Regions from separate parts of the Bradyrhizobium lablabi genome, predicted to be linked through region 3. Evidence: predicted binding sites of a transcription regulator. Region 3 holds the regulator's gene; each other region holds the start of a gene.

Region 1 (10,138 bases), 2.2 Mb from region 3:
TTGCTGGGGATATTCGACCAACACCGAGGTCGACTGTCGCGAGCAAAAGTGAATTACTAACTCCTCCGCGATCGGAGGGGCGAGGAGTGCCTGGGTGCTCTGATACGGCTTCCGTTAAACCATTCGTCGTCACATTTTTCGTTTTCTAGCCGCAGACGCCATATAGAGACTTTGTCCCGTTCGACCAAAGTTTGCATTCCCCGCAACACCGCCACGCGGTGCTTCTTCTCGACCTTAGCAACACCATAAACCCGCTTGCAGAGCTTGGAAGTGGGGTGAAAATCAGCGGGCTCGTCCACAAAGATTGCGAGGAGCTTTGCCCCCACACGGCCAATGCCCCTGCTCATACTCGGCGCCTCCTGAGAACAGAGTTATTTAAGTGTTTCCCAACTCGAATTGTCAAGAATAAGGTAGGGGCAGCGTCTGGGGCGCCTCAATAGGGGGTAATTTTGGGCCGAACGTCGCCAATAACTCGAAATAATTGCCTCCGCAAAGCCGACGAACTTACGGCAGCCACTGCTCGCTATATCCGAAACGGCGGTTGGAAGGATATTCGAGACGGCGACGTCAGTCGGCTACAGGCTGCTTACACTCAACTGGCATTGCTCAGATTGACTGCCTTAACCGAGGCGGAACACGATCGTTATAAGAAGAAGATCTGGTCGGCACTTGAGGGCGTGAAACAGGATCTCAAATCCTTCTGTCGTCTGACCTCATCAATTGCCGCAGACGATTGGAAACGCCGGATGGGTGTTGGACACGTCAACCGTCCTAGAATTTCCAATTATTGAGTCCGTAGCGTCGGTCGCACCTAAGAATACCGAGCAGCTGCATGACTTCGAAAGTCCCCTTGGCAGATTAATAGTTCCTGCTTCACGCCGATATTGGCAAACTCAGTCGAGCCGTCCGGGCGAGCCCAATACATCAAGCGAAAAGCCTCGTGGTCTTTGGAAAGATGGACGCGAAATGCTTCTGCCTTGTCGTCCGACCTACTTTCGTTGAAAGATTTGGGCCCTGCTTGGCTTTTGGAAAGCAATATTTGGCTACACTTTGTCCGAACGACGTTTGCCAACGTTCCCTTCGACAAAGCTCCATGAGAGCGAAGTGACGGCAAAAACTCTGAGCCAACGCAAAACTGGGGAACCCCCTTCAATGGCAACTCCCCCGTAGATAATCCGTGAGTCTTCGCGGCTTCCAGGCTGATCGCTAGATGAAGTTGCACCGCATCGTCCGCGTGCTCCCAAACCACGTCGGCTTCAAGCGATTCAAGGTAATCGCAGGGCCAGCCCACGACCCGAACTTGCCCCTCAACACTGGCTTCACATTGCTCGATGTTACCATGTCGCTCCAGGAATGAGACGCTCGCTTTTATTTCGACCGTCTGATCGCTCGGAAAGGCAGTGGTGACTCGGATCAGGTCGGAGCGGTCAGCAAGCGCGATCGATGCCAACAGACAAGCTAATGATTTCAGGATCTCCAGATCGGGCGATTTGGTGATATCCGTTCCAGAGATATCGGACGCATCAAGTTCAACGACCTCAAATCCAATTATCTCTGAAAGACGTTGCGCCTTTTGCAAGATCGAAAAAAGCCGAGTGTTGATATCGTTGGCCGAAAAAACACTGTCGAGATCATGGAGCTGCAAAAGCGCTCGCACGTTGTGCGTAGCAGGAAAGCAATTCGCTGAACGAAGCGTATCAACAGCATCGGACAGCGTAGCAAACGTGGTACAATTCTGCCGATCAATGACAGATGCCCAGGATTGGATACGACTTAGAATATCCTGAACCTCTGAGGACGATTCTGCTGTAGATGGCACTGCAAATAGCGATAAGTCTAGAGCGACGACCGGTTTCATTTCTTCCCACCCGCACTTCTTTCATTCTTCAGTTTCTTTTGAGCCGCACTAAGTAGTAGCTCTGTCTCATTGTTGCTTTGGTCAAAGAAATCCGAGGGCCAGTCCTTGATGGCTCCATAGGCCGTGAGGAGTACCGGCTTGCATTCCGTATTGCCGTTCACTTTCTGCGTAAAATAGATCTTGATCTGGGAGTTTAGTTTCTCCCCTTCCGACTCGGCAATTCTGCGACGGAGCCTATCGACCAAATACTCGCTATGCGTCTCGAGAATACATTGGCGCCCAACTAGCCCCAAAGACAGGAAGAAGTCTGCCAACCGCGCCTGCACCTTCGGGTGGAGATGAAGTTCGGGTTGCTCGAAAATAAGGAGCGATGGAATCGGTGCAAGCAGCGCCATCACAATGATTGGCAACAGCTGACTGACACCCACGCCAACATTTGTGAGGTCATGATCGCGTGACACATCCCCAGTGCGGACTTGCAACTGGTGCCCGATCATTCCCATGTCTTCCGTTCGTACGCCTTCGGCAACACCCAAATAAGACAGCCAATCGACTACAGCTTCGTGCAAAGAAACCGAATCTCGTTGGGCATCGACCAAGTCGTTCGTGCATCTGCTGGGAATATACGTAACCGGCCGCGCTTTGTGCAGATCGAGGACGGCGGCAGTATGCTCGCCGCGATAACCGACGTCAGTCAGATTGACCAATGCCTCGAGCGGGTAGACCGGCCTAGGTTCGTCCCTCAACGGCCCCAAATATCTTACCGAATTTTGAAAAAACGTAGTCACTTGTTCCGCCGCCAATGAGATCATGCGCGGAAGTCCGAGGTCGTAACCAGGCTCTAGAGGTAGAATTGCTAGGCTGATGATTGCTGTTTCGATTTCCTCTTGCCTATCAGCGATGCTGGTTATCAATACTTGACGGAATCTCGGATCGCTTCGCATCAAATCCTGTATGCGCTCCACAAACTCTATTGCGGGCATTTCCTTTGGAGGCAGTTTTTCGTGGAGACGACGTAGAAATCGATCGCGCGCAAGATTGTCGATTCCAACGGTTAGTCCGGAGGACACCTCCGTGAGGATCGCAACCAATCGAGCTACTATCTGCTCACTTATCGCTGTGCCACGAAACTCGGGGTCGTAAAAATAACGCTCCGGCGCTCCGGTGGAGATTGCCTGAGCGAGCTTCCTAGCAAAGTCTTTCAACTTGTTGAATGAAACGCCTACCTGGTTTGGAAAAAAGTGACGGAGACTCGCTCCAATCAACTTACTTTCAGGTCTCTGTTGCAACAACTCCGTTTTGCTAGCCGGATCGGTGTAGGTAACACGATATGGGAGTGCCGCCGAAGACAAATGCTTGCTATCTCGTTCAAGTGCAAGAGACGCCGCCGCATTGATGTCCTTTCCCTCGCGAAACATTGAGTAATTCGCGGTCACTTTCATTGCGAGCAGTGCTGGTTGAAGTTGGCGCAAATTAGAAGTCATTCGCGGGACTGCCGCTCCGTCGGTCTTGCCAACTTCCGGCTCGAGTCCAAAAGCAATTGCGAATTCAGCAGAGTCCAGTCGCGCGGGGTGGTGCGAGTAGAATGTCGCGGCAGCATTTGGGGACCGGTAGCGCATCAGTTCATCAACTTCCCAGCCAAACTCGATGGTATCAGAATTGCTGCTGATGTTTTTGATATCGTCAAACTTTCCAAGTTTGAGCAGCGGTCCGTTCAGACCGAGCGCGCGCGTCGCCGGCACATATTGAAGAGTCTGCTTCAGAAGGAGCAAGCTCTGGATAATAGTGCTTTTGCCACTGCTGTTGGCTCCTGCCAGCACAGTTATCGGCGCTAAGTCAATTTCGGTCTTGCCTGCGAATGACTTGAAATTCGTTAGCGACCATTTTCGTAACATTGCCTGTCAACTTCCGGTCGTAGGTGCCATAGCGACAACAGGCGGTTCGCCTGTGGGCGCGCCCTGACGGCCCACAGCATAGGCTCCTGAGGCCGTGATCCCCAAAAGGATTAGTACTTCTCCGCCCCTCATTATGCCATTGAAGCGCAAGCCAGACGAGCGCGCAAGCTGTGTAAGGGCGTGTTACACGCTTAATACGTGTAGAGGTTCACCTTCCCGATCTCTTCCACACCGAGCACAGCAAGTGCCTCGCGAAGCGGGCGTGATCGGCCAGCAGCTTTGCATCTGCCAACAAACGAGCGGTATTTGCGATGATCAGGGTATTCGCGTCGTCCGCCATGGCTACGGCCAAACCTGCGGGACGTTTATCCCCCCAGCTTTGGCGGCCCTTTCAGGTATTGAGGTTAGACCGGCACCTGCCGCGCTACGCCACGCCCATCTGGGCAGTCGCGGACAACCTGAACCCCTTGCGAATCGTTGCGCCGCTTGCAACCCAACGATCAGGGCTTCAGTCGCACCGCTGATCCTGCCACCGGCAATTTCAGCGATGCCAAAGTGATCAAGAAGTTCGGCGACGTGCCGGACGACCTGAGTTCGTTGTGACCTTGCGCGAGAAACATCAGTCCCAATCCACCGGCAGCGGTCGCATGACGTATTGCTCTCCAGCCGATTCCTGGCAACACCCCATCGCCCCGGTCAAGCACCGCCAGTAGCCTGGTGACGAGATAGCGCCTGTCTCCCGGCTCGATTGCCGCCCAGGCAATCAGCGTCACCTCACGGATGGCATGAACGATCAACTCCTGATCGGTCAGCCCGCCAATTTTTGGACATCTATCATCCACGTTTCCGAGCGCGAGCAGGTGTGGGCTTCTCAACCTTCCGGTCTTCCTTGGCGGCACGCTGGCCGACTGGAGTCGTTGAGGGGAATTGGGAACGCCACGTCTTTTAGACGCTGTAGCCGCGTTCTGACTTTCAGCGCCTCGAACTCGTTGCCGCTGCTTACCCAATGCTTACCCGGACCAAAGTCGGATTCACTCAAAAATCAAAAAATGGCTGATTTTGCTGGCGCACCCGACACGATTCGAACGTGTGACCTTTGCCTTCGGAGGGCACGGCTCGAATAACGGCCCATGTTTGACTGAAAGCCGTTCGAATTGCCAAAGGCGAGTTATGGGTTGAAAGGGAGGGCGTGGCGCTACCGCTGCGTCCTCTTGCGCCGGACACGCGGCAACCCACCGACAACCCGATGCGCGCAAACAGATTGCGGCGGACTCCGTTGACGCCGTCGAGCGGGGACACGACATATCCTGTACCGTCGATCCAGGTCACTGCTCAGGAGCAAGATATGAACGCGCCGCAAAGCATCGATCCGGTCACCGCGCATTCTGACAGCGACGTTGTGCACTGGCTGATAAACGACACGCGCGATGAGCGCTTCATTGACAATATTTTCGCAGAACTGTGTGTCCGACTCCAGCGAGCGGGCATTCCCGTCAAGCGGGCGTCGCTTCATGTTCTGATCAACCATCCGCAATGGCTTGGCGCCCGGATTATGTGGGCCGACGGGTTGCGCGAAGCCGAGATTGCGAGAGTCGACTACGATGTCAGGGAGCGATCCGAATACATCGATAGTCCCGCCAACGAAATCCATGACGGTGCCACCGAGGTGCGCGAGAATCTCGAACGCGATCCCTCGCTGGGCCGCAAGCACGCCATCTATGACGAGATGCGGGCGAAAGGCCTGACCGACTATGTGGCGTGGCCGCTGTACCATACGCTCGGCAAGCGGCATATCGTGACCTTTGCAACCGACCGGCCCGGAGGTTTCGACGACGCGCATATCGCCGGCCTGTTGAAACTGTTGCCGGTTCTCGCGCTGGTCAGCGAAATCCGTATCAAGAACCGGCTGGCGCGAACACTGCTCGAAACCTATGTCGGGTCGCATGCCGGCGAACTCATTCTGGCCGGCGCCACCAGGCGCGGAAGCGGGACGACGGTACGCGCCGCCATCATGATCTGCGATCTGCGTGATTTCACCCGGATCTCCGACAACTGGCCGCGCGATGACGTGATTGATCTTCTAAACGGCTATTTCGACGCGATGTCGGAGCCGATTGCGCGACATGGCGGGGAAATACTGAAATTCATCGGCGACGGTCTGCTCGCCATTTTTCCGCTCAGCCAGCCGTCGGCCTGCGCAAATCTACTGCATGCCGTGGCCGAAGCCCGTCAGGCCATGGTTGCCCTGAACGAAAAGAACAGCGAAACCGGTCGTGCGCCGCTGAATTACGGCATCGGCGTCCACGTCGGAGACGTCATGTACGGCAATATCGGGTCGCGCACTCGGCTCGACTTCACCGTCATCGGTCCGGCCGTCAACATGGCTTCGCGTCTCGAAACCCTCACCAAACAATTGGGGAGAACGGTGCTGCTGTCCCGCGCGTTCGCCGACTTCGTCGAAAGCGATTTCGATCTTGAACGCGTCGGCGAATATCCGGTGCGCGGCTTCAACGACCCAATCGAGCTGTTTGCGTATCACGGCTGAATGCCGATCTATCGTCAGGTGCCGAGCCGCCCCCAAGCGGCGCGAACTCGTCAAACGGCCACTATGAGCGAATGTCGGTCTCGGTGGTTGCTAGTCCTCGCAACAAAAGCTCAGACTCTCAAAGACAGGTAGAGCCACGGCTTTCTGTCAGGACTGGTGTCTGCGCGATCTTCACCGATCGCTTGACACTCGTCGTTGTTGTTCCCATTATGTTCTCTCTGCGAGACCTCCTCGAAACGTCATGGGCGAACGGTTGGGATGGCAACGACAGCCACCATCCTCCATGCGGACCTGGATGCCTTCTATGCCTCCGTAGAGCAGCTGCTTGACCCTTCGTTGCGTGGCAGACCCATTGCCGTCGGTGGTGGGGTTGTGCTTGCTGCTTCTTACGAAGCCAGGGCCTTCGGGGTTCGCGGCGGCATGCCGGGACGGCAAGCGTGCGAACTCTGTCCGCAACTCACCTTTGTCAGCGGGCATTTCAAGGAATACCAACGGCTGGGCGACGCCGCCATCAAAGTGATCGGCGATTTCACACCCCTCGTCGAGCGGATTTCCATCGACGAGGCCTTTGCCGACGTCGCGGGCTGCACCCATCTCTTCGGTCCGCCTGCCGAAATTGCAAGGGCAATCCGCCAACGAGTGCGGGCGGAGCTTGGCCTTCCGATCTCAGTCGGTGTAGCGCGCACCAAGCATCTGGCAAAAATTGCTTCGCAAGTGGCCAAGCCCGACGGGCTCGTGGTTGTCGATCCCGACACTGAGCTGAAATTCCTTCACCACCTGCCCGTCGAACTGATGTGGGGAGTGGGTCCGGCCACAAGGGCACGGCTGGCCGAGATCGGCGTGCTAACTATCGGGCAGCTGGCAAAGACACCGGGATGCTCGCTCAAGCAGGTGCTTGGTTCCGCGGCAGGGGCGAAACTCGCTGCGCTGGCGTGGAATCGTGATCCACGAGAAATCAAGACTCACCGCCGGGCTCGATCGGCAGGAGCGCAGTCGGCGCTTGGCAGGAAACCTGCCGAAGAGCGAGTTTTTCGACCCACCCTGCTTCACCTTGCAGACCGAATCGGCAGCCGGCTCCGGGCCAAGTCCAGGCCTGGGCGAACCGTGACGGTCCGCGTTCGCTTCGCCAACCTGAACTCAGTCACCCGCTCGGCAACGCTTGATGCACCAATCTCAGCGACCGTGATCCTTGCCGAGCTCGCCGAGGAGCTGGTGCGCGCACTCCTCGCGGATCACCCTCACGAGAAAACCATCTCGCTCCTGGCGATTTCTGTGTCGCATCTCGAGGAGCACTGGGATGTGGAGTTGGAACTCCCGCTTGGGCTTACAGATGAAGCACGCCGCCCCGGCACCAAAAAAGGCATGGCACGTTGGGCGGCCGACCATGCCGTCGATAGGATCCGCGATCGCTTCGGATGGGATGCTATCGGATATGGATCGGTGGCGCTGGGCACCTCTCCTTCCGTTCCCGACGAGTTTCGCAAACTCGCCGAAAAGGACCTGTGACCGTCACCAGTACATCGTGCGTCCAAGGGTACGCGCTTCTGAGACAAACCGGGCCGCAGCGACCATCGTTCTCCCTGAGAACGCCGCAACGAAATCGCAACGAATTGGGTGAAACGACCGTGAACAAACGTGGCGGAAACACCTGGCACGACAAGAAAAATCAATAACTTAGAAAATGTTCACTGCGTTCGGGACGTAGGGGGGCGCAGGACGATCCCGACCCGCCGGCCACCTCCACAAACAGCCACAGTTCGTTGCTGGTGTTTGCAACTTTGGTTCTCGGATTGCCCGGATCGGCCAACCAATCCATCCGTTCACTACGCTGCCTCAAATAGCAATTTGAGATGGTTGTGCCTCCCCGCAACCACGCGTTTCCGGTACCGGAAAGAAACAGCCCGCCTTTGGCGGGCTGTCAATATCGCGCAATACCTGACAAGTGCACAAACATTGATCAAGAAAAGCAAATTAGTGTTGCTTGCTAACGAAATATACCTCCGACTATGTTGCGTTGCAGCGCGATATCCTTCCTAGCGGCGCTAGCTGCGACAACGGAGGCACGATGACGTGTTCTGCCCTCAAGGTGCTCTCGTGGTGCGGCGCAATAGCCGGCCTCATTGCTGGAGGGTTGGTCGCCCCCACGCCGTCGGCCCGGGCAGCCGGCGTCTTGAAGGTGGCGATGACCGCGGGCGATCTGCCGGTCACGACGGGCAATCCAGACCAAGGCTTTGAAGGCTTTCGATTCGTCGGCTGGAATCTGTACGACGCCTTGATTAACTGGGATCTGTCTAAGAGCGACAGGGCGTCGGACATCAAGCCTGGCCTCGCGACCGAGTGGCATGTCGATCCGGCCAACCACAAGCGCTGGATCTTCACCCTGCGACAGGGCGTGAAGTGGCATGATGGCTGCGACTTCACGGCCGACGACGTCGTCTGGAACTTCCAGCGCATCAGCGACCCCAAGGCGCCGCAGTTTTTCACGCAGCAATTTGCCCTGTCCCGCGCCTACCTGACGAACTTCGACAACATCGAGAAGATTGACGACCATAGCGTCGCCATCACCACGAAATTCGTCGAATCGCTGTTTCCGTATGACATGTCCTACGTGCTGATGATCAGCCGCTGCCGGGCGGAGGCGCTGCACTATGACTGGACTGCCTACGCCAATCAGCCCTCCGGCACCGGCCCCTATCGCTTCGCCAGCATGACCGCACATGAACGCATGGAGCTGGTGCCGAACAACGATTACTGGGACAAGGCGCGCGTGCCGAAGCAGGACCGGCTGGTGCTGCTGCCGATGCCGGAGGCCGCGACCCGCACCGCGGCGCTGCTCTCCGACCAGGTGAATTTTATCGAAGCGCCGGCGCCGGATGCAATCCCCGTGCTGAAGCGCGCCGCGATGCAGATCGTCTCCAACGCCTATCCGCACAACTGGCCGTACGTTCTGAACTTCACCCGCGGTCCCTTCACGGACCTTCGCGTGCGCCAGGCGGCGAATTACGCCATCAACCGCGACGACGTGGTGGACCTTGTCGGCGGCATGGCGACACCCGAATATGCCGAGGTGCCGCCGACCCTGCCGTATTACGGCCATCCGGTGATCTACAAATTTGACAAGGCGAAGGCGCGCGCCCTGCTGAAGGACGCAAACTGCCTGCCCTGCAAGGTTACGCTGGCCATCTCCACTTCCGGCTCCGGGCAGATGCAGTCGCTGCCCATGAACGAGCTGGTCAAGCAGCAACTGGAAGACGCCGGGTTCGAGGTCACGCTCAATGTCATGGATTGGAACGCGCTGCTGGATGTCGCCCGCTCGGGCGTACCGAAATACCCGAACGTCGACGGAATGAACGCCTCTCGCGGCCTGCTGGATCCGGTGAGCGCCATTGTCAAACCGGTTGCCACAGCCTACTGGTCGCCCGCCGGCAGCAATTGGGGTCATTTCGGCACGCCGGAAGCGGACGCGCTGGTCAAGCAGATCTTCGAGGAGTTCGAACCTGAGCAGCGGCTGGCGCTGCTGACCAGGCTGCACGAATACGAATCCGAGCAGGCGCTGATGATCTTCGTCGTGCACGACCTCAACCCGCGCGCGCTGTCGCCGAAAGTGCATGGCTTCGTGCAGGCGCAGAACTGGTTCCAGGACCTGGCGCCGATCACGGTCGATCCTTAAAAGGAGCGGGCATGCTCGGCTACGTCATCCGCCGCGTGCTATTCGCGATCCCGATCGCGCTCGGCGTCAGCGTCGTATGCTTTTCCCTGGTGTATCTGGCGCCGGGCGACCCGTTGCAGACGGTGCTGCCGCCGGACGCGACGGCCGAGACCATCGCGATCGTCAAGCAC
Region 2 (10,138 bases), 1.6 Mb from region 3:
CGAACTGGCGTATGAGGACGCGGTAGCAGGGAATGTCTCGGCTAACGTGCCTGGTAAATGAGCTGTCTCTTGATCTTGCTGCTGAAATCGGGAGTCAGCCGCCGGCTGTCATTAGGTTCTTGCGCGAGGGATCGTCATCCGCATGGGTATTGAGATCACTTTAGAAATTGTCGGTCACGACAAGGATACGGAATCGGCAAGTCGTCAATGTTAGGCATATTGGTCGGGCTTCACACGGCGCCACTCCGCGACGCGCGCATGATCACCATGAGTAACGCCGGATGCGCGATTCGAGCGCCAGTCTGCCCGATAATCGCGCCGCCCATGTTGGCCGCCTCCTCAGCTTTTCGTGGTGATTGCTTAACTTGAGAATTAGTCTCGCTAGCGTGTGATCCGCGGCTTGATTATGCGAGAGGGCACCAGCGTCCCGAACGCAGTGAACATTTTCTAAGTTATTGATTTTTCTTGTCGTGCCAGGTGTTTCCGCCACGTTTGTTCACGGTCGTTTCACCCAATTCGTTGCGATTTCGTTGCGGCGTTCTCAGGGAGAACGATGGTCGCTGCGGCCCGGTTTGTCTCAGAAGCGCGTACCCTTGGACGCACGATGTACTGGTGACGGTCACAGGTCCTTTTCGGCGAGTTTGCGAAACTCGTCGGGAACGGAAGGAGAGGTGCCCAGCGCCACCGATCCATATCCGATAGCATCCCATCCGAAGCGATCGCGGATCCTATCGACGGCATGGTCGGCCGCCCAACGTGCCATGCCTTTTTTGGTGCCGGGGCGGCGTGCTTCATCTGTAAGCCCAAGCGGGAGTTCCAACTCCACATCCCAGTGCTCCTCGAGATGCGACACAGAAATCGCCAGGAGCGAGATGGTTTTCTCGTGAGGGTGATCCGCGAGGAGTGCGCGCACCAGCTCCTCGGCGAGCTCGGCAAGGATCACGGTCGCTGAGATTGGTGCATCAAGCGTTGCCGAGCGGGTGACTGAGTTCAGGTTGGCGAAGCGAACGCGGACCGTCACGGTTCGCCCAGGCCTGGACTTGGCCCGGAGCCGGCTGCCGATTCGGTCTGCAAGGTGAAGCAGGGTGGGTCGAAAAACTCGCTCTTCGGCAGGTTTCCTGCCAAGCGCCGACTGCGCTCCTGCCGATCGAGCCCGGCGGTGAGTCTTGATTTCTCGTGGATCACGATTCCACGCCAGCGCAGCGAGTTTCGCCCCTGCCGCGGAACCAAGCACCTGCTTGAGCGAGCATCCCGGTGTCTTTGCCAGCTGCCCGATAGTTAGCACGCCGATCTCGGCCAGCCGTGCCCTTGTGGCCGGACCCACTCCCCACATCAGTTCGACGGGCAGGTGGTGAAGGAATTTCAGCTCAGTGTCGGGATCGACAACCACGAGCCCGTCGGGCTTGGCCACTTGCGAAGCAATTTTTGCCAGATGCTTGGTGCGCGCTACACCGACTGAGATCGGAAGGCCAAGCTCCGCCCGCACTCGTTGGCGGATTGCCCTTGCAATTTCGGCAGGCGGACCGAAGAGATGGGTGCAGCCCGCGACGTCGGCAAAGGCCTCGTCGATGGAAATCCGCTCGACGAGGGGTGTGAAATCGCCGATCACTTTGATGGCGGCGTCGCCCAGCCGTTGGTATTCCTTGAAATGCCCGCTGACAAAGGTGAGTTGCGGACAGAGTTCGCACGCTTGCCGTCCCGGCATGCCGCCGCGAACCCCGAAGGCCCTGGCTTCGTAAGAAGCAGCAAGCACAACCCCACCACCGACGGCAATGGGTCTGCCACGCAACGAAGGGTCAAGCAGCTGCTCTACGGAGGCATAGAAGGCATCCAGGTCCGCATGGAGGATGGTGGCTGTCGTTGCCATCCCAACCGTTCGCCCATGACGTTTCGAGGAGGTCTCGCAGAGAGAACATAATGGGAACAACAACGACGAGTGTCAAGCGATCGGTGAAGATCGCGCAGACACCAGTCCTGACAGAAAGCCGTGGCTCTACCTGTCTTTGAGAGTCTGAGCTTTTGTTGCGAGGACTAGCAACCACCGAGACCGACATTCGCTCATAGTGGCCGTTTGACGAGTTCGCGCCGCTTGGGGGCGGCTCGGCACCTGACGATAGATCGGCATTCAGCCGTGATACGCAAACAGCTCGATTGGGTCGTTGAAGCCGCGCACCGGATATTCGCCGACGCGTTCAAGATCGAAATCGCTTTCGACGAAGTCGGCGAACGCGCGGGACAGCAGCACCGTTCTCCCCAATTGTTTGGTGAGGGTTTCGAGACGCGAAGCCATGTTGACGGCCGGACCGATGACGGTGAAGTCGAGCCGAGTGCGCGACCCGATATTGCCGTACATGACGTCTCCGACGTGGACGCCGATGCCGTAATTCAGCGGCGCACGACCGGTTTCGCTGTTCTTTTCGTTCAGGGCAACCATGGCCTGACGGGCTTCGGCCACGGCATGCAGTAGATTTGCGCAGGCCGACGGCTGGCTGAGCGGAAAAATGGCGAGCAGACCGTCGCCGATGAATTTCAGTATTTCCCCGCCATGTCGCGCAATCGGCTCCGACATCGCGTCGAAATAGCCGTTTAGAAGATCAATCACGTCATCGCGCGGCCAGTTGTCGGAGATCCGGGTGAAATCACGCAGATCGCAGATCATGATGGCGGCGCGTACCGTCGTCCCGCTTCCGCGCCTGGTGGCGCCGGCCAGAATGAGTTCGCCGGCATGCGACCCGACATAGGTTTCGAGCAGTGTTCGCGCCAGCCGGTTCTTGATACGGATTTCGCTGACCAGCGCGAGAACCGGCAACAGTTTCAACAGGCCGGCGATATGCGCGTCGTCGAAACCTCCGGGCCGGTCGGTTGCAAAGGTCACGATATGCCGCTTGCCGAGCGTATGGTACAGCGGCCACGCCACATAGTCGGTCAGGCCTTTCGCCCGCATCTCGTCATAGATGGCGTGCTTGCGGCCCAGCGAGGGATCGCGTTCGAGATTCTCGCGCACCTCGGTGGCACCGTCATGGATTTCGTTGGCGGGACTATCGATGTATTCGGATCGCTCCCTGACATCGTAGTCGACTCTCGCAATCTCGGCTTCGCGCAACCCGTCGGCCCACATAATCCGGGCGCCAAGCCATTGCGGATGGTTGATCAGAACATGAAGCGACGCCCGCTTGACGGGAATGCCCGCTCGCTGGAGTCGGACACACAGTTCTGCGAAAATATTGTCAATGAAGCGCTCATCGCGCGTGTCGTTTATCAGCCAGTGCACAACGTCGCTGTCAGAATGCGCGGTGACCGGATCGATGCTTGGCGGCGCGTTCATATCTTGCTCCTGAGCAGTGACCTGGATCGACGGTACAGGATATGTCGTGTCCCCGCTCGACGGCGTCAACGGAGTCCGCCGCAATCTGTTTGCGCGCATCGGGTTGTCGGTGGGTTGCCGCGTGTCCGGCGCAAGAGGACGCAGCGGTAGCGCCACGCCCTCCCTTTCAACCCATAACTCGCCTTTGGCAATTCGAACGGCTTTCAGTCAAACATGGGCCGTTATTCGAGCCGTGCCCTCCGAAGGCAAAGGTCACACGTTCGAATCGTGTCGGGTGCGCCATAAAATCAATTACTTAGTCAAATGCCCCTGAAGTCGGTTAAAGTAAAACTCACCACAAACTCACCAAAAATAATCCAGCCATGGCGCAGAATCTGCGGCAGTGGGCCGACGCTACGGCGGCGTTCGGCTCGGAGGGGATGAAAGCGGCTGCGACGAACGCCCCGATGTTCGCACGCGCCACCGAAGCATTGATGTCGCGGCTTCCCACTGTGAACGGCTAAGCGCCCCTCCCCGAGCCTGATTCCAAACTGATAGATTCTCTACTTATTCCTTAGTCACGGGATGCTGTTTGCGCACGAACGGCCGCTTTGCGCCAGAAACAGCTCTCCTGAAAAGTCCGTTTTGCCCTCGGCAGGGCAGGCGACAAATTGCGACGCGTCGACAATCTTCCAAAGTGTTGGGCCTGGAAGGCCGAGCTAGTTGCCGAGCTTGATGCCGGCATCCTTGATGACTTTTGCCCACTCGGGCGTTTCTTTCTTGATGATCGCGGTAAACTCAGCCGGCGTGTTGCCGACCGGCTCGAGGCCAAGTTCGTCGAACTTCTTGCGCACCTCCGGCATCGCCAGGGCCTTGACGGTTTCGCCGTGCAATTTATCCAGAACATCCTTCGGCGTGCCGGTCGGCGCGAGCAGGCCGAACCACGGCACGGCCTCGAAGCCAGGGAATCCGGATTCCGCCATGGTCGGCAGGTCGGGCGCCAGGGCCGAGCGCTTGATCGAGGTGATGGCCAGCGCGCGCAATTTCCCTTCGCGCGCGAGCGGCACCACGTTCACAATATTGGCGAACGACATGTTGATTCGGTTGGCGAGCAGGTCCGGCATTAACGCCGTGGTGCCGCGATAGGGCACTGGTGCAATATCGACATGCGCCATGTATTTGAACAATTCGGCGCCCAGATGCTGCGACGTGCCCACGCCGGCATGGCCATAGGAAAGCTTGCCGGGCTCCGCTTTGGCGAGCGCCACCAGTTCGGCCACGGTCTTGACCGGCAGATCGGGCGGAACGGCGAGCACGTTCGCCGCGATGAATACCTGCGAGATCGGTTCGAAGTCCTTTAGCGGGTCGAATGGCAGTGTTTCATACAAGCTCGGATTGATGACCAGCGCCGGGTTGCCGCCCATTAGCAACGTGTAGCCGTCCGCGGCCGCCTTGGCGACGCGTTCGGTGGCGATGTTGCTGCCGGCGCCGGGAATATTCTCGACCACGAACGGCGTACCCCAGACTTCCGAAAACCGGTCCGCAAGAATGCGCGCCGCAAGGTCGGGAGCCGTGCCGGGTGTGAAGCCGACCAAGATTTTCACCGGCCGGTTCGGATAACTGGATTGCGCCGATGCCGGCTGCGCCGCGAGCAGCACAAGCAGGGCGGCGAACAGGTTCGCGGCGAGCTTCATCGTTCCCTCTATCGTCCCGCATGCCCGTTTGCCCGGTCTTTGCCGTCGGACTTGACGCCAAGTGTGGCACCGGCGAGCAGCGCCTGCAAGGCGGCCCAGACCGCGATCGGCTGTCAGCAGCCGCGGCACCAGTGAGCGGGACCATAGACCCGAAGAATCGGATATTTGGTCGATGTCCGCTTTGCGCCAAAAGCGGTCGCTCACGAATGTCCGCTTAATCGAGACCTCATTAGTCGCCCACGGGATCCCGCTTAACAATAATCTTCGTAGAAAAGAACCATGCGCCAGATGCGTGTAAGCTTCGCTGCGACTATCTGAACGGGACTTGGCTCGACTACCTGTATTGAGACAACCGAGGCCGGTCCATGTACCCATTTCGGACCTTGTCGTGGGACTCATAAGAGTGAAGGACACATAAGAGCGTCACGCTTTCGAAAGCTGCAGCCCTGGGCAGCAGCGGCGTGTTGATCTCAAAGTTTACGAAGTCAGTGACGGAGATAGTCCGAACGAAGGTGGAATGATTGCGGTCTATCGTGAAGGTCTCGATGTCGCGGACCGAAAATGAGGATGCAACCGGGACTTTGTCATGCCTGAAGCGGGGTGGTGGTTTGCTGGGTGGCTTAAAGATCGCGGCAGCACCGAGTTGCGAGATTTGACTCGAACTCAACGGCCCGTTTTGGTATCATGGAACAGCTGGGAGCGCACAGGTCTCGCCGTAATCCAAGGGAGGAGATCGATGAAAACAGCGTGGGCAACAGCATCGGCATTGCTGGCCGGCATTGCCATCGGAGCATTCGGCGTTCACACGGTTGATGCACAGAAGAGGCCGCCGGCGTATGTCGTCGCCGATAATGAGGTCAACGATCAAGACAACTACATGAAAGTGGTCGCGCCCGTCGCCGAGAAGACTACCGCAGAGGCTGGCGGACGCTTCCTCGCGCGTGGCAAGCCCGTTTCGCTCTCCGGTGAACCGCCGAGGGGACGCCTGGTCATCGTTCAGTTCGAGAACATGGACCAGCTGCAGAAATGGTGGAATAACCCTGAGTGGCAGGCGGCTCACAAGAAGGGTGAGCAGTACGCCAAGTTTCGCGACATGGCTATCGAGGGCGTGAGTCCGTAAGTCGAAGGTGGCGGAGTGTCACCGTCTGCAGGGCCGACGCAATATTACAAAACGCGCACCACTGGTGAAGCTCCGAAAATCTCGCGACGCTGCAGCACATATAGGCTGCCGCCGGCACCGCGTTGTTCGCGACGGCGCCGCTTCCGCAAGCTATCGAGTTTCCGGTTCTGCTAAATGATTTGGTCACCGGTCATGTTCGCGGCGTGGACTGTTTCTCTGGCCCTTTGTTGCCAACGGCGCGCCAGCCGCGGGTAAGGAGTTCGGATTTCACGTCAAGATGGATCGGACTAGCGGCGGCCAGTTGCCAAAGGCCAAATCGGACTTTCAGAGCTACGAGAGATGACGCGGCGATCGTTTCCGAGGCACCCGAAGAAAGCTGGGGGAGGCGCGACCACCGATACCGACACTCGCTGATGGTGATCATTTGAGGTGATTCGACGGTTTCTGAAGGCGTCGTCGGATCAAGGTGGGACTTCCTAGGGAAGCCAGGGAAAGCAACAAAATCAAGAGGCTAGGCAATCGTTGGGAAAAATGGCTTCATTAATTGGCAAGGCCCTTTATGACGATCGCCCAAACAGAAATTGAACGACTTTGGCGTCCAAGGAAATTCCCGTACGGTCAACTATAACCGCGGCGTCTCGGCTTGGCCAGGGTCAGGTGGGCGCTCGCTTTCGCAGGAGATGGGCGCAGCCCATCAACACAACCGTCACCACGATGGTTAGGGTCGAGACCGCGGCGATGGTTGGCTCGATCTGATAGAGCACATCGTCCCACATGCGGCGCGGCAGTGTGACTGCGCCCGAGCCGGACATGAACAGCGCAACGATCAGTTCATCGAACGACGTGACGAAGGAGAACAGGGCGCCCGCCAGAACGCCCGGTCGAATAAGCGGCAATGTGATCTGGAAAAAAGTGCCGCTGGGTGTGGCGCCGAGGCTAAGGGCGGCCTGCTCCAGGCGGGGGTCGATGCCCGCCAGGCTGGCGCTCACGCTGATGAACACGAAGGGCACCGCAAGGCAAGTGTGGGCGAGGATCAGGCCAACCGGCGTGCCGACCAGGCCGTAGCGGGCGAAGGCGTAGTAGATGCCGATCGCCGCGACGATCACCGGCACGATCAAAGGCGACACGATGAGAGCAGAGGCCAGCACGCGCAGCGCTCTGGGCAGGCGGCCGATGCCAATGGCCGCCAGCGTGCCGAGGAACGTCGCAAGCACGACCACGCACGCCGCGACCCAGAGACTGAGCCAGGTGGGGCGCAGCCAATCGTCGCTGGTGAAATAAGCAGTGTACCAACGCATACCGAAGGCTGACGGCGGAAAGGTGAGGTAGGTCGCCGAAGAGAACGAGACCACCATCACGACGACGATGGGCAAGGCGAGGAACAGAAGGATCAACCCGACCACTGTCGCGAGCAGCAGGCGGGCGACCGTCATCGTGCACTCATTCGGAGCGCGTTGCCGACGCCAGGCAGGCGATAGATGGCCGCGATGATGGCGAGCGTTGTCGCGAGCAGCACCGCCGACAGGGTAGCAGCATATGCCCAGTTGAGCTGATCGACCTGTTGGGCGATCAGCATCGACAGCGTGATCTCGCGCGGGCCGCCGAGCATGGCCGGCGTGATGTAGAAGCCGAGGGCCAGCACGAATACTAGCAGCACTCCGGCAGCGACGCCCGGCATGGAGAGCGGCAGGGTTATCTGTCGAAAGGTCGCCCCCGGCGTGGCGCCAAGCCCGGATGACGCACGCGCCAACGACGGATCGATCTGCCGAAGCGCATTGGCGATCGGCAGAACCATGTAAGGCAGTAGGATGTGAATCATCGCGATCCGCGTCGCCAGCGGCGTGTTTAGGATGCGCAACGGCCGGTCGATCATGTTCACCGCGAGCAGCGCCTCATTGATGAGGCCATGCCGGCCCATCAGCACCATCCAGGCGTAGCTGCGGACCAGCACGCTGGTCCAGAACGGCAGCAGGATCAGGATCAGGATCACCGGCGCGAAACGCGGCGCGCGCACCAGCGAGAGGGCTACGGGATAACCCAGTACCAGGGCCCCCAGGGTGACGATCAACGAGGTGTAGAGCGTGTTCGAGAGGACCTTCAGGAAGACTGTGTCGCCTGTCAGGGATGCATAATGCGACAGCGTCCAGGCCGGATCGTTGACGCTGCGCATCAACATCGACAGCACCGGCACTACGTAGAACGCCAACATGAAGAGCAGAAGCGGTACCGCAAGCAGCAGTGGCACGGACGGCTGCCACGACCGCCGCACGCCGACTTGCCGCGTGGCGGCCGGTCCGATTGATCGGACTTCGACCATCTCAGACAAGGATCGTATCCGCGACCGACCACGCGATCTCTGCCCGCTCGCCGACCGCGCGACGGCGGATCGCCGCACTCGACGGCTCCTTCAGCACCATGGCGGTACCGTCGCTCGCCTGAAGCATGTAGCGGCAGCGTTCGCCCGCAAAGAGCGCCTCGGTCACGGTGACGCTGAGGCGGTTCTGCAGCGCAGTCGAACTCCAGGCGCCGTCGGCGAAGCGGATACGCTCCGGACGCGTCGTGAGCGTGACCTTCTCGCCCGTGGCGGGCGGACTGGGAGACAGGGCGCGGATGATCGCGCCTTCGCACTCCACCACAACGACATCGTGTTCGATGCCGCGCACTATGGCCGGCAGGAAATTCGACTCGCCAAGGAAGGCGGCAACGAAGCGGCTGCTCGGTCGGTCGTAGAGATCTTCGGGCCGCCCGACCTGAGCAATCAACCCCTCGTTCATGACGGCGATGCGGTCGGACATGATGAGGGCTTCTTCCTGGTCGTGCGTCACGTAGATGAATGTGATGCCGAGATCGGCATGAAGGCGGCGCATCTCAAGCTGTAGGTTCTCGCGGAGCTGCTTGTCGAGCGCCCCTAGAGGCTCGTCCATCAGGAGGAGGCGCGGCTTGAACACGATAGCGCGTGCAAATGCGACACGCTGTTGCTGGCCACCGGAAAGTTGGCGCGGATAGCGCTCATCATAGCCTGGCAAGTGCACCAGCTCAAGCGCCTCGCTGACTAGCTTTGCCCGCTCTGCCTGGCCGACGCCCCGCTGTTTCAGCGGGAATCCGATATTGTCAGCCGCGGTGAGATGAGGAAACAGAGCGTAGTTCTGGAATACCATGCCGATGTTGCGGCGATACGGCGGCATCGCGACGACCGACTTCCCGTCGATGGCGATGTCGCCGCGGGTCGGCGTCTCGAAGCCCGCGATCATCATCAAGGTCGTCGTCTTGCCCGACCCGCTCGGTCCAAGCAGCGTCAGGAATTCGCCCGAATCGATGTCGAGCGAAACCCCGGCCACCGCGGCCGCGCGATCGTAGCTCTTTTCCAGGTCGTTGAGCGATACCGACGCGCCGCGGCCAGCTGCGTTCATCACCATTAGGTCAGCAGCCATTTGTTGAAGCGGCCGACGACCGTGTCGCGATTCTCGATCCACCAATCGTAATTGTAGCTCACGAGCTGAGTTTTGATGTCGGGGGCGCTCGGCAGGACGGCAAGCCGTTCGGGCGGAATGTATTGGTTCGATTTACTGTTGACCGAGCCGTACGGAATTCCGAAAGAGACGCGTGCCTGCGGGATCGCCATGGTCGAGTATGCGGCGAACTTCATGGCATTCACTGCGTTCTTGGCGCCCTTGACGATGCCCCAGGCGTCGCGCTTCATCAGCCCCTGATCCCAGCTTATGGCAGCCGGAACGCCCGCCGCCTGCAGCGCTGCTATGCGGCCATTCCAGACGGTTGTCATGGCGACCTCACGGTCTGTCAGGAGCTGGATCGGCACGGCGCCGGTGTCCCACCATTTGACGACAGCCTTCTTGATCTCGTCGTAGCTCGCGAAAGCCTTGTCGATATCGAGGGGATAGAGCTTGTCGGCCGGCACGCCGGCCGCCATCAGCGCAAATTCCAGCTCGGGCCAGTTGCCGGCGCCAGTGCCGATCATGGCCCGGTCGCCAGGAAACGTCTTGGTGTTCCAGAAGTCCGCCC
Region 3 (10,138 bases):
CACCGGTGGCGATTTTCAAAAGGGACTCGAGTGGCGCACGGTGAAATTGATAAAAGACAAATTCAAGATACCGCTGGTGATCAAGGGCATCGCCACGGCAGAGGATGCCGCGATCGCGCTCGATCACGGCGTCGACTGGATCTACGTCTCCAACCACGGCGGCCGCCAGCTCGATCACGGTCGCGGCGCCATGCAGGTGCTGCCCGAGGTCGTGGCCGCCGTCGCCGGTCGCGCGAAGATCATGGTCGACGGCTCGTTCTGCCGCGGCACCGATATCGTGAAAGCGATCGCCTCCGGCGCCGACCTCGTCGGCATCGGGCGCCTGCAATGCTGGGCGCTCGCGGCCAAGGGCGAAGCCGGGATCGTGCGGATGCTAGAATTGCTCGAGGACGAAGTGATCCGGTGCCTCGGGCTACTCGGCCTCACCTCGTTCGCCGAGCTCGACAAATCCTATCTGCACGCGGCGAGCCCGACCAATTTGCCGAGCGTGTTCAGCGCGTTTCCGTTGCTGGAGATCGAGCCGTATCGGTATTGACGGCCAATACGCTTCCTTTTCTGTATGCGACCGCCAATGACCCACCCCCCACTCTCTCCCGGCTCCGCCGACGCGCTGTTGTTCGATCTCGGCCGCGTCGTGCTCGATATCGATTTCGGCAAGGCGATTAGCTGCTGGGCCGGTCATGCCGGCTGCGAACCTGAGGATATCGTCAAACGCTTCGTTCGGGCCGAGGCCTATCGGCGTCATGAGGTCGGCAAGATCAGCGACGCCGCCTATTTTGAAACCTTGCGCGCAGCACTCGGCATAAAACTGTCGGATGCGGAGTTCCTGGAAGGCTGGAACGCGATCTTTGCCGGCGAAATGCCCGGCATCGCACCGCTTTTGGCGCGCGCGGCAAAACACCTGCCGCTCTACGTGTTCTCCAATACCAACAATGCCCATGTCGAATATTTCTCGGTAAAATACGCCGGCCTGCTCGGCCATTTCCGTAAAATATTCTTGTCATCCACGATCGGGCTTCGGAAACCGGATGCGGCGGCCTATGATCATGTGGTCAACGCGATCGGCGTTCCTGCCTCGCGCATCCTGTTCTTCGATGATCTCGCCGAGAACGTCGAAGGGGCGCGGGCGCGGGGCTTGACGGCGGTTCAGGTGACGTCGTCCGATGACGTCGCCCGGGCGCTGGCCGCGCTTGGGATTTAGGGAGTGATACCGTGGCATTGATGCCGGTCACTGAGGCGCTAGCGGCGGTGCTCGCGGGCGCCGAGCCGCTCCTTGAGGAAATGGTCGCGCTCGACGCGGCCCATCATCGCGTGCTCGCGCGCGACGTCGCGGCGCTGCGCACCCAGCCGCCGCAGGCGATGTCGGCGATGGACGGCTATGCGGTGAGGTCGGCCGATGCGTCTGCGGTCGCCGCGCGGCTCAAGGTCACCGGCGAGGTCGCGGCCGGCCGGCCGTTCGAAAGAACGGTCGGTAAGGGAGAGGCGGTGCGGATTTTCACCGGCGGCGTGATCCCCGACGGCGCCGATGCCGTCGTGATCCAGGAAGATACGGTCGCCGAGGATGGCGGCATCACGATCACGGAAGCCGCGGTCGCTGGACGGCATATCCGCCCCGCCGGCATCGACTTCAAAAAGGGCGATGTGCTGCTGGCCAAGGGGACGCGTCTCGCCGACCGCGATCTCTCGCTCGCCGCCGGCATGAACTACCCGACCCTCGCCGTGCGCCGCCGGCCGAAGGTCGCCCTGCTCGCGACCGGAGATGAACTGGTGATGCCGGGCCAGACCCCCGGCCCGGGCCAGATCGTCTATTCCAACGGCTATGCACTGCGGGCGCTGGCGCGCGCCGAGGGTGCCGAGACCGTCGACCTCGGCATTGCCGCCGATACCGTGGAGGCCACCACGCAAGGCATCCGCCGCGCCCGCGAGGCTGGCGCCGACATTCTCATCACCACCGGCGGCGCGTCGGTCGGCGACCACGACCTCGTCAAGCGGTCGCTGGAGGCCGAAGGCGTCACGATGGCCTTCTGGCGGATCGCGATGCGGCCGGGCAAGCCGATGATGCACGGACGACTCGGCGCGATGCGGGTGATCGGCCTGCCCGGCAATCCCGTCTCGTCCTATGTCTGCGCGTTCCTGTTCCTGGTGCCGCTGATTCGCACATTGTCGGGCCGCGCCGACATCCACCACGCGCGAGAAACCGCGTTGCTCGGACGCGACGTCGTCGCCAACGACCAGCGCGAAGACTATCTGCGCGCACGGCTTGAGGTGCGCGACGACGGCAAACTGATCGCCACGCCGGTCAACCATCAGGATTCTTCGCTGCTTGCGAATCTCGCTGCGGCACGGGCACTTGTGATACGTCCGCCGTTTGCGCCCGCAGCTAAAGCGGGCTCGGCTTGCGACATCCTGCGGCTTCCGGACTGACGTCTCAGGGCCGCGGTTCCGACAAAAGCTGCCTCGTTGACGATTAATTAAGTGGTTGCGGAACACATATGGAACATATAGTGTCCGTTCATGATTTGTTTCGAGTCTTGGTGTCTACAAATGGGAGCTGGCTCCCCTTCGTGTTTCGCCAAGGGTCTTTCCTAGAGACGTCTCGGAATCAATCAACATGATCAAACTGAGGAACGCTCGAGATGCTCACGCGCAAACAATATGAACTCCTGCGATTCATCAGCGAACGCCTGAAGGAATCAGGCGTCCCGCCTTCCTTTGACGAGATGAAGGACGCGCTCGATCTGCGCTCGAAGTCCGGCATCCATCGCCTGATCACCGCGCTGGAAGAACGCGGCTTTATCCGCCGCCTGCCTAACCGCGCCCGCGCCATCGAGGTCATCAAGCTGCCGGAGCTTTCGGCCGCCGGTAACGGCAACAGCCGCCGCGGCTTTACGCCCTCGGTCATCGAAGGCACGCTCGGCAAGGTGCGCTCTTCGAGCGTCGGCGCGGATGATGATGGCAGCCGTCCGGTCGCGGTCCCCGTGATGGGCCGGATCGCCGCCGGTACGCCGATCGAGGCGCTGCAGACCAGAAGCCACACCATCAGCGTGCCGCCGGACATGCTCGGCTCCGGCGAGCATTACGCGCTCGAAGTGCGCGGCGATTCCATGGTCGATGCCGGCATCCTCGACGGCGACATGGCGCTGATCCAGCGCAACGAGACGGCCGAGACCGGTGACATCGTGGTGGCGCTGATCGACGACGAGGAAGCCACCCTAAAACGCTTCCGCCGCCGCGGCGCCTCGATCGCGCTCGAGCCCGCCAACACCTCCTATGAGGTCCGCATCCTGCCGCCCAACCGGGTCAAGATTCAGGGCAAGCTGATCGGGCTTTATCGGAAGTATTGAACTTCCTCTCTCCTCATGGTGAGGAGGCGCCCTTGCGCCGTCTCGAACCATGAGGCCCCAGTGCGGGCCTAATCCTTCGAGACGCGGCCAAGAGGCCGCTCCTCAGGATGAGGAGAAGAGACGTGTCCACCTCACTCCTCCCCCTGCTGATCGGCCTCCGCCGGCGTCGCGTCCACGGCCTTCGGCACAGCCGCGGGACGAACGAGCGCCGCCTCGGTCTCGCTATCGCCTGCGACCGCGGGCGACCACGGCCGGTCATAACCCTTCGGCCTCACCGCCTCGACCGCAAATCCGGCTCCGGTCCGTCGGAGCGCGATGGTGCCTTGTCGCTGCAAGCGATCGCGGTCGATCACGAGGGACGCGCACGCCGGCGGCGTTTGCCGCGCGGCCACCAAGAGCGTAGCGCGGGCGCAGTCGTCGGCGAGCCCCTCGGGCTTGAGCGACAGCGCGACAAAACCGCCATCGGCGAGCTGCGCCACGCAGCCTGAATCATCGCAGGAGACGCCCTCTGCCAGGGAAGCATCGACAGGCTGCCGCTCGTCGGCATCGGCGGCGAGCCATTCCTTCATTAAGAACGTGTCCTTTCCGGTCCGCATCAGATGCAGCCGGCCGTCTTTGCCGCGGACGCCGACATTGTGGCCGTCGCCGGAAATCAGGATATCCGGCTGCGGCACGGCGAGCGCCCACACCGTGGCGAGCACCAGCACGGCCGCACCCGACCAGCGCAGCGGCGTCCGCAACAGCCCGAGCAGGATGATCCCCGCGCTCGCCGCGATCATGGGCCCGGTCCCGAACGCCGCCATGCGGCCGATCGCGCCCGGCAGGCGAGCGACCCACTCCGTCACCACGATCATCCAGTCGATGCCGACGCCCATCAGCCACCAGAACACACCGTCGAGGCCGAACGGCATCGCGAGCAGGCCAAGCATGCCCGCCGGCATCACCACGGCTGAAACTACCGGCATCGCCGCGAGATTGGCGAGCACGCCATAGGGCGTGACGCGGTGGAAATGAAAGGCGGCATAGGGCGTGGTCGCAAACCCCGCCACCAGCGAGGCCAGCGCCAGCGTCATGATCTCGCGGCCGCCCCATAGCGCCACTTTTGCCGTCGCCGAATTGTCGGGCGAGGCAAACAAACGCGGCATGCCGATTTGCACCAGCGCCACGAGGCCGAGCGTTGCCGCAAAAGACATCTGAAAGCTCGGATGCACCAGCGCCTCCGGCGCAAGCGCCAGCACGATCATCGCGGCGACCGCGAGCGTGCGGAATGTCACCGCGCGGCGGTCGACCATGACCGCGATGAGCACCACCGCCGTCATGAAGAACGAGCGTTGCGTGGCGACCTCAGCACCCGACAGCAACAGATAAAACGCCGCCGCGGCGAGTGCTGCGGCGGCGGCCCATTTCTTGATCGGAAAGCCCGTGGTCAAAGCCGGGATCAGCGCCAGCAGCGCACGGATCGCGAAGAACACCACGCCCGCGACCACCGCCATGTGATAGCCGGAGATCGAGAGGACGTGACCAAGTCCTGAGATGAACATCGCATCATTGACCGGCGTGGTGATGGCGTCGCGGCGGCCGGTCAGAAGCGCGGTCGCAATGGCGCGCTTGTCGCCATCGAGCGTGGTCCGGATCCGCGCATCGATCGCATCGCGCAAGCCCTGCATGAACGCGGCATAGCGCAGCGCCAGCCCGCCGCTCACGGGCGGCTCAACGGTCTTGATCGCACCCGTGACAAAACCGGACGCGCCGATGCCTTGAAAGTACATGTCGCGGCCGAAATCGTAGCTGCCCGGCCGTAATGGGGAGAGCGGCGGCTGCAGCCGCGCCTTCAACTCCACAAAACTGCCGACCTCGGGCGCGGTGCCCTTGCGCACCGAGAGGCGAACCCGCTCGAGCTTCATCTGCGAACGCTGACTTTCCATCTGCGTGACGCGCAACACAAAACGGTCGGTGCGCTCGCGGATGTCGCGGGTCTCGACAAAACCCGACAGCGACACGCCAAACATCGGCCGCGCCAGCACGCCATGGGCGATGCGCGCGGTTTTCCACGTCGCCGCCGCAAAGCCCGCTGACATCGCGGCGATCATCACGGCAGCGGCAAACAGCTTCTTCCGCCGCGCGAGGTACGCGGCGAGGCAAAGCCCGATTGCGGCAGCGGCGGTGACCCAGGCCACCGGCTCATGATCGGCGGTGAAATAGAACGCGATTCCCGTGCCGAAAGCGATGGGAACCCAGGGCAACAGCCGGCCGGCCCCCGCCTCGGCCGCGATCCATTCGCGCAGGCGCGCGGCAAACGACGGCCAGATGGCAAAACCCGAAGGCGCGATGCCGGCCGCGGGCGCGATTCCGCGCGGCGGCCAGGTTCCTGCAACCCCGCGCGTCCTGGCCCCGCCCCGCTCTGCCATCCGGCTACACCCTGCAACTGACCCGGGAGCACGATGCTACCGCACGGCATCAAGCGCCCGATAGCGGAACGGATGCAGAAACCAGGGGAAAGCCGCGTCCGGGGCCTTGTGCCCTTGATGCCGGTTGCGAGACAATCACAACGGGTGGAATTTGCCTTTTAACCAAGACCTTGAAATCGAATTCTTGGAATCGAATTCTTGGAATTAGGTTCTTGGAATTAAGTTCTTGAAATAGGTTGCTGGATCAAGCCTTGGGGACAGGGGCTATGGGCAAAACGGAAGCGGGATTCGATTACGATCGTTATCACAGGCTGCTGGCGGAAGCCGTCGACGGGCCAAAACGGCTGGCGCTGATCAATCTCCTGATCGAAGAGAAGGCGAGGCAAAAGCTCTCGGAACAAGCCGTCCGCGAGCAAGTGGCGGGCCTCGGACTGGCGAAGCCGAAGTCGGACTTGCCGCGTTAACCATTCCTAACGGCCGCGCGACTAGGATTTCCGAATCAATCGGGGGTCTTCGCAAATGTCGCGCCGGATCATGCTGTCCGTCTTCGCTACCGCCGTCACCGCGATGACCGCAAGCGCCGCCGATCTTCCGACCCAGAGCCGGCTGGGAGCGATTTTCGCGGAGCCTTCGGAAGTTCGTGTCGAGGCCCGCGTCGAGGCTTATCGCGCACGCGAATATGTGGCTCCGATCATCCCGTACAATCTGCTTCCGAACCCGCCGTGGAATCGCGGCATCTATAATTACGGTTCGTCGTGGTCGTGGTATTACCCCGGCCCGTATTACGGCGGGCCTTACGTAGGATACGCCGTCCGGCTGCCCTATGTGTGCGGGCTTTACGGGTACTGCTTTTAGGTGGCGTACTCGTGATTGCTGCTTGCTCGATGAGCCATTTTCCAATCTTGCTGGTGCGGGTCATGCCGACCCCTGCGACGAGTACTTGCTGATCCGTCGTCATGTCTTCCCGTTCGCCAGCATCCTGGCGCGGATCTCGGATTTCAGCACCTTGCCTACTTTGGAACGCGGAAGGTCATCCCAGACTTCAATCTGCTTGGGCGTTTTGACGCTCCCGACCCGCTGCTTCACGAAGGCCGATACCGCGGCGACATCGACGGTGCGTCCTGCTCTCGGCTGCACCACGGCGACAACGCGTTCGCCCCACTTCTCGTCCGGCAAACCGATGACGGCACAATCCTGAATGGTTTCGTGGGCCTGAAGGGCGTTCTCAACCTCGACGGAATAGACGTTGAAGCCGCCGGTAATGATCATGTCTTTTGCGCGATCGACGATGTAAAGAAAATTGTCCGCGTCCAGGTATCCGATATCACCCGTATGATGCCAGCCGTGCACGGAGGCCTCCGCCGTTGCTTCGGCGTTCTTGTAGTACCCATCCATCACCAGCGACCCACGAACGACGATTTCGCCGCGTTCTCCGGCCGGCATCAGATTGCCCTCGCCATCCATGATGCCGACCCGAACCAGCGGCCCGACACGGCCCGCCGACGACAAACGTTCAGTCGCGATCGAACCGTCGGCATTGTAATGGTCCTCAGGCGGCATCATCGAGATCATCATCGGTGCTTCGGTCTGCCCAAAGAGCTGTGCCATCGGGCCGATCTTTTCCAGCGCCTCGGTCAGGCGCACCACCGAAATCGGGGCCGCGCCGTACCAGAAGCATTGCAGCGAGCCGAGATCAGCGCCTTCGAGCTTCGGATGATCCAGCAGCATGTAGATGACGGTTGGCGGAAGGAACGTGTGCGTGACCCGGTAGCGTGCGATCAGATCGAGGAATTCGCCGATGTCTGGATGATGCATGATAACCACCCTGCCTCCGAGCGCCATGATGGGAAAGCACAGCACACCGGCAGCATGCGGCAGCGGCGCCAGCGCCAGATAGGTCGGGCGCCCCTTGAACGGATAGCCCATCAGGGTCAGCGCAGTCATCGTTTCGATGTTGCGTCCCGAGAGCATCACGCCTTTGGGTTTGCCGGTCGTTCCGCCGGTGCCGGGTATGAGCGCAAGATCATCAACGGGATCGAGCTGAAAGGGCTGGCCGTCGACATCGGCAAGCCAACGCTCGAACGACGGCGCGAAAGATATCTCGGTGTCGAGACATACGAGCTTGCGCAGCTTCGGCAGATGAGACCTTAATTTGTCGACCATCGGCGCGAAGCCGCTGTGAAACAGCAACAGGCTGCAATCGGACGCATCGAGAATGAACTGGTTTTCTGCCGCCTCGTTGCGTGGATTGATCGGACACCAGACAGCTCCGGCGCGCGAAATGCCGAATACGCAGGCAAAGGCGGTCGGATCGTTGCCGGACAGGATCGCGACTTTCTCCCCGGGGCTAGTGCCGGAATTGGCGAGCCCGCGTGCGATCCGATAGCTAAGGCGCTGCACGTCACCATAGCTCAGGTCCTTTCCGTCCATGGTCAGACATGGCGCATCAGCACCAAGCGACGCGCCCTTATCCAAATAGTCGACAAGCCGCACGGACTACCTCCCTCCCGGAAAGAAGGCGGGTGGCGCGGTCGTACGCGCCACCGGTTGCATCAATTGTGAACCGTCAGAATTGGGTTCATCACCAGTCCGAAGCTTCGCAACTGGCCCAGCAGTTCCCGATGCCCGAACGCCTGACAGGCGGAGGCAAAGCCAACCTTCTTGGGAGCAGCCTGCAGCAGCGAGAATGCGGCGTAGGCCTGCAGCATTCCGGTCTGCTTGTAGTTGCAATTTCCGTGGATCACGCAATGGGCGCGACCAAGCGGTCCCGACGCATAGACGGAGTCGATCGAGGTATTGATGCGCGGATTCTCGCGCGGCGGCATGGTTGCTTGCAGCGTCGCCGCTATATCGGCCAGCGCCTTCTCTTGCTGGTCGGGCGGAAGCGGCTTGATTTTCTGTTTCACCATCTCCTGGGTTTGAACCACGCCCAACATAACGTCCCGCTGCATGACGCCGCCGAGCACCCTGCAGTTCGACACGCGCGGATCGTTCTTGAACCAGACCGGATGCGCAGTGCCGCCCCACGGCACGGCGATGGCGCCCTCATGCTGACCGGGAACGTTGACCTCGAAATTGGCAGTGACATCCCATTCAACAAATTTGTTCTGGACGAGGTAGTACCAGTTCGCCTTGAGGATGGTGAAAATCGTCTGCGTCGAGGCATAGGTGGGGAAGCCCTTCCACAGGACCAGGATATCGAGCGTATCGAGCCCGGGCGTTTCGAGGCATATGTTCGCTGCGATTTCTCCTGTTGTGTACATCTGCGCGACGTTGGGCGCGAGCAGCAATCCTTTTTCCGCAAATTTTGTCCCCCAGCGTTCCTGCGCTAGCAGCACCCAGTCCTGTTCGCCGGTCGTATCAGAATAATGACAGCCGGCCGCAAGACAGGCTTCGACAACCTCCGGACCATACTTGATAAATGGGCCGACCATATTGCTCACGACCTTCGCGCCCTTGAACAGCTTAGTCAGCGCTTCGACTGTGTGCTCAACCTCGGCGACTTCGTAGTCCGCGGTCTCGATGCCGGGAATTTTTTCGACAACCGCTTTCACTTTGGCGGCGTCGCGGCCGGCGGCAATAAAGGGAATGTTGTATTCCCGCAGATATTCACAAACCAGACGCCCCGTGTAGCCAGAAACACCATAGACGACGACAGGTTTTTTCTCGCTCATGTTCATATCCTCCCGAATTTCTATTCTTTGCGTTTGGCGATTTACATGCCCATGCCGCCGTCGACCGGCAAGCCGGCACCCGTGATGAAGCGCGCCTCGTTGGAGCAAAGGAAAACAGCGGCGTCGGCCATGTCGCCGACCTCGCCCAACCGGCCAAGCGGCGTCTGCTCGACGACCGAGGCGACGGCGGCGGCGACGTCGGGTGCGAGTCCTGCGGCGACGATGTCGTTGGCCAGTTGCATGCCCATGTCGGTGGGGACAAGTCCGGGATAGAGACAGTTGATCCGCACGCCGTAACCCAGCTTGCCCGCTTCCATCGCGGCGACCCGCGTCATGCGGTCAACAGCCGATTTAGTGCCGGAGTACCCGGCAATGGCCGGGAATGCGATCGTGGCCGCGACCGAGGCGATATTGACGATGGCGCCGCCGGCTCCTGCACTCCCCCCAGGCCGCATCGCACGAAACGCATGCTTCATACCGAGACCGGTGCCGACGATGTTGACGTCGCACATCCGGCGCAGATCCTCAGCCTTAAGATCGACGACGAGCGAGGTAATCTCGATGCCTGCATTGTTGATCAGAATGTCGTAACCACCGAGTGTGGCGATGGTGGCTGCGACAGCCGTTTCCCATTGCGCGTCGTCGGTGACGTTCAGTTCCACAAAGCCGGTTTTGGCGCCTGTTTCTGCAAGACGGCCGGCGGTTTGCTTGC

What was found. The regulator LexA, encoded in region 3, represses DNA repair genes until DNA is damaged. The targets are predictions, from matches to a motif close to TGTTCNNNNTGTGTTCNG.
Region 1: the regulator LexA is predicted to act here: its motif matches at 6,498-6,515, upstream of dinB (DNA polymerase IV).
Region 2: the regulator LexA is predicted to act here: its motif matches at 1,909-1,926, upstream of dinB (DNA polymerase IV).

Annotation. Positions count from the first base shown of each region.
Region 1 is NZ_LT670844.1:1,897,379-1,907,516, reverse strand. Features, by position in the region: gene B5526_RS08925 (hypothetical protein) at 812-1,858, opposite strand; gene B5526_RS08920 (DUF3696 domain-containing protein) at 1,855-3,753, opposite strand; gene B5526_RS37500 (hypothetical protein) at 4,254-4,628, opposite strand; gene B5526_RS08915 (adenylate/guanylate cyclase domain-containing protein) at 5,099-6,298, shown strand; gene dinB (DNA polymerase IV) at 6,557-7,804, shown strand; gene B5526_RS08905 (ABC transporter substrate-binding protein) at 8,364-9,968, shown strand; gene B5526_RS08900 (ABC transporter permease) at 9,980-10,138, shown strand, end outside.
Region 2 is NZ_LT670844.1:5,985,454-5,995,591, reverse strand. Features, by position in the region: gene dinB (DNA polymerase IV) at 620-1,867, opposite strand; gene B5526_RS27935 (adenylate/guanylate cyclase domain-containing protein) at 2,126-3,325, opposite strand; gene B5526_RS37990 (hypothetical protein) at 3,688-3,828, shown strand; gene B5526_RS27930 (Bug family tripartite tricarboxylate transporter substrate binding protein) at 4,024-4,998, opposite strand; gene B5526_RS27925 (DUF1330 domain-containing protein) at 5,735-6,118, shown strand; gene B5526_RS27920 (ABC transporter permease) at 6,772-7,551, opposite strand; gene B5526_RS27915 (ABC transporter permease) at 7,548-8,435, opposite strand; gene B5526_RS27910 (ABC transporter ATP-binding protein) at 8,437-9,528, opposite strand; gene B5526_RS27905 (ABC transporter substrate-binding protein) at 9,534-10,138, opposite strand, start outside.
Region 3 is NZ_LT670844.1:7,633,940-7,644,077, reverse strand. Features, by position in the region: gene B5526_RS35835 (alpha-hydroxy acid oxidase) at 1-535, shown strand, start outside; gene B5526_RS35830 (HAD family hydrolase) at 572-1,201, shown strand; gene B5526_RS35825 (molybdopterin molybdotransferase MoeA) at 1,213-2,424, shown strand; gene lexA (transcriptional repressor LexA) at 2,637-3,344, shown strand; gene B5526_RS35815 (ComEC/Rec2 family competence protein) at 3,476-5,752, opposite strand; gene B5526_RS35810 (hypothetical protein) at 6,019-6,216, shown strand; gene B5526_RS35805 (hypothetical protein) at 6,272-6,607, shown strand; gene B5526_RS35800 (AMP-binding protein) at 6,707-8,245, opposite strand; gene B5526_RS35795 (DUF5938 domain-containing protein) at 8,305-9,426, opposite strand; gene B5526_RS35790 (SDR family NAD(P)-dependent oxidoreductase) at 9,468-10,138, opposite strand, start outside.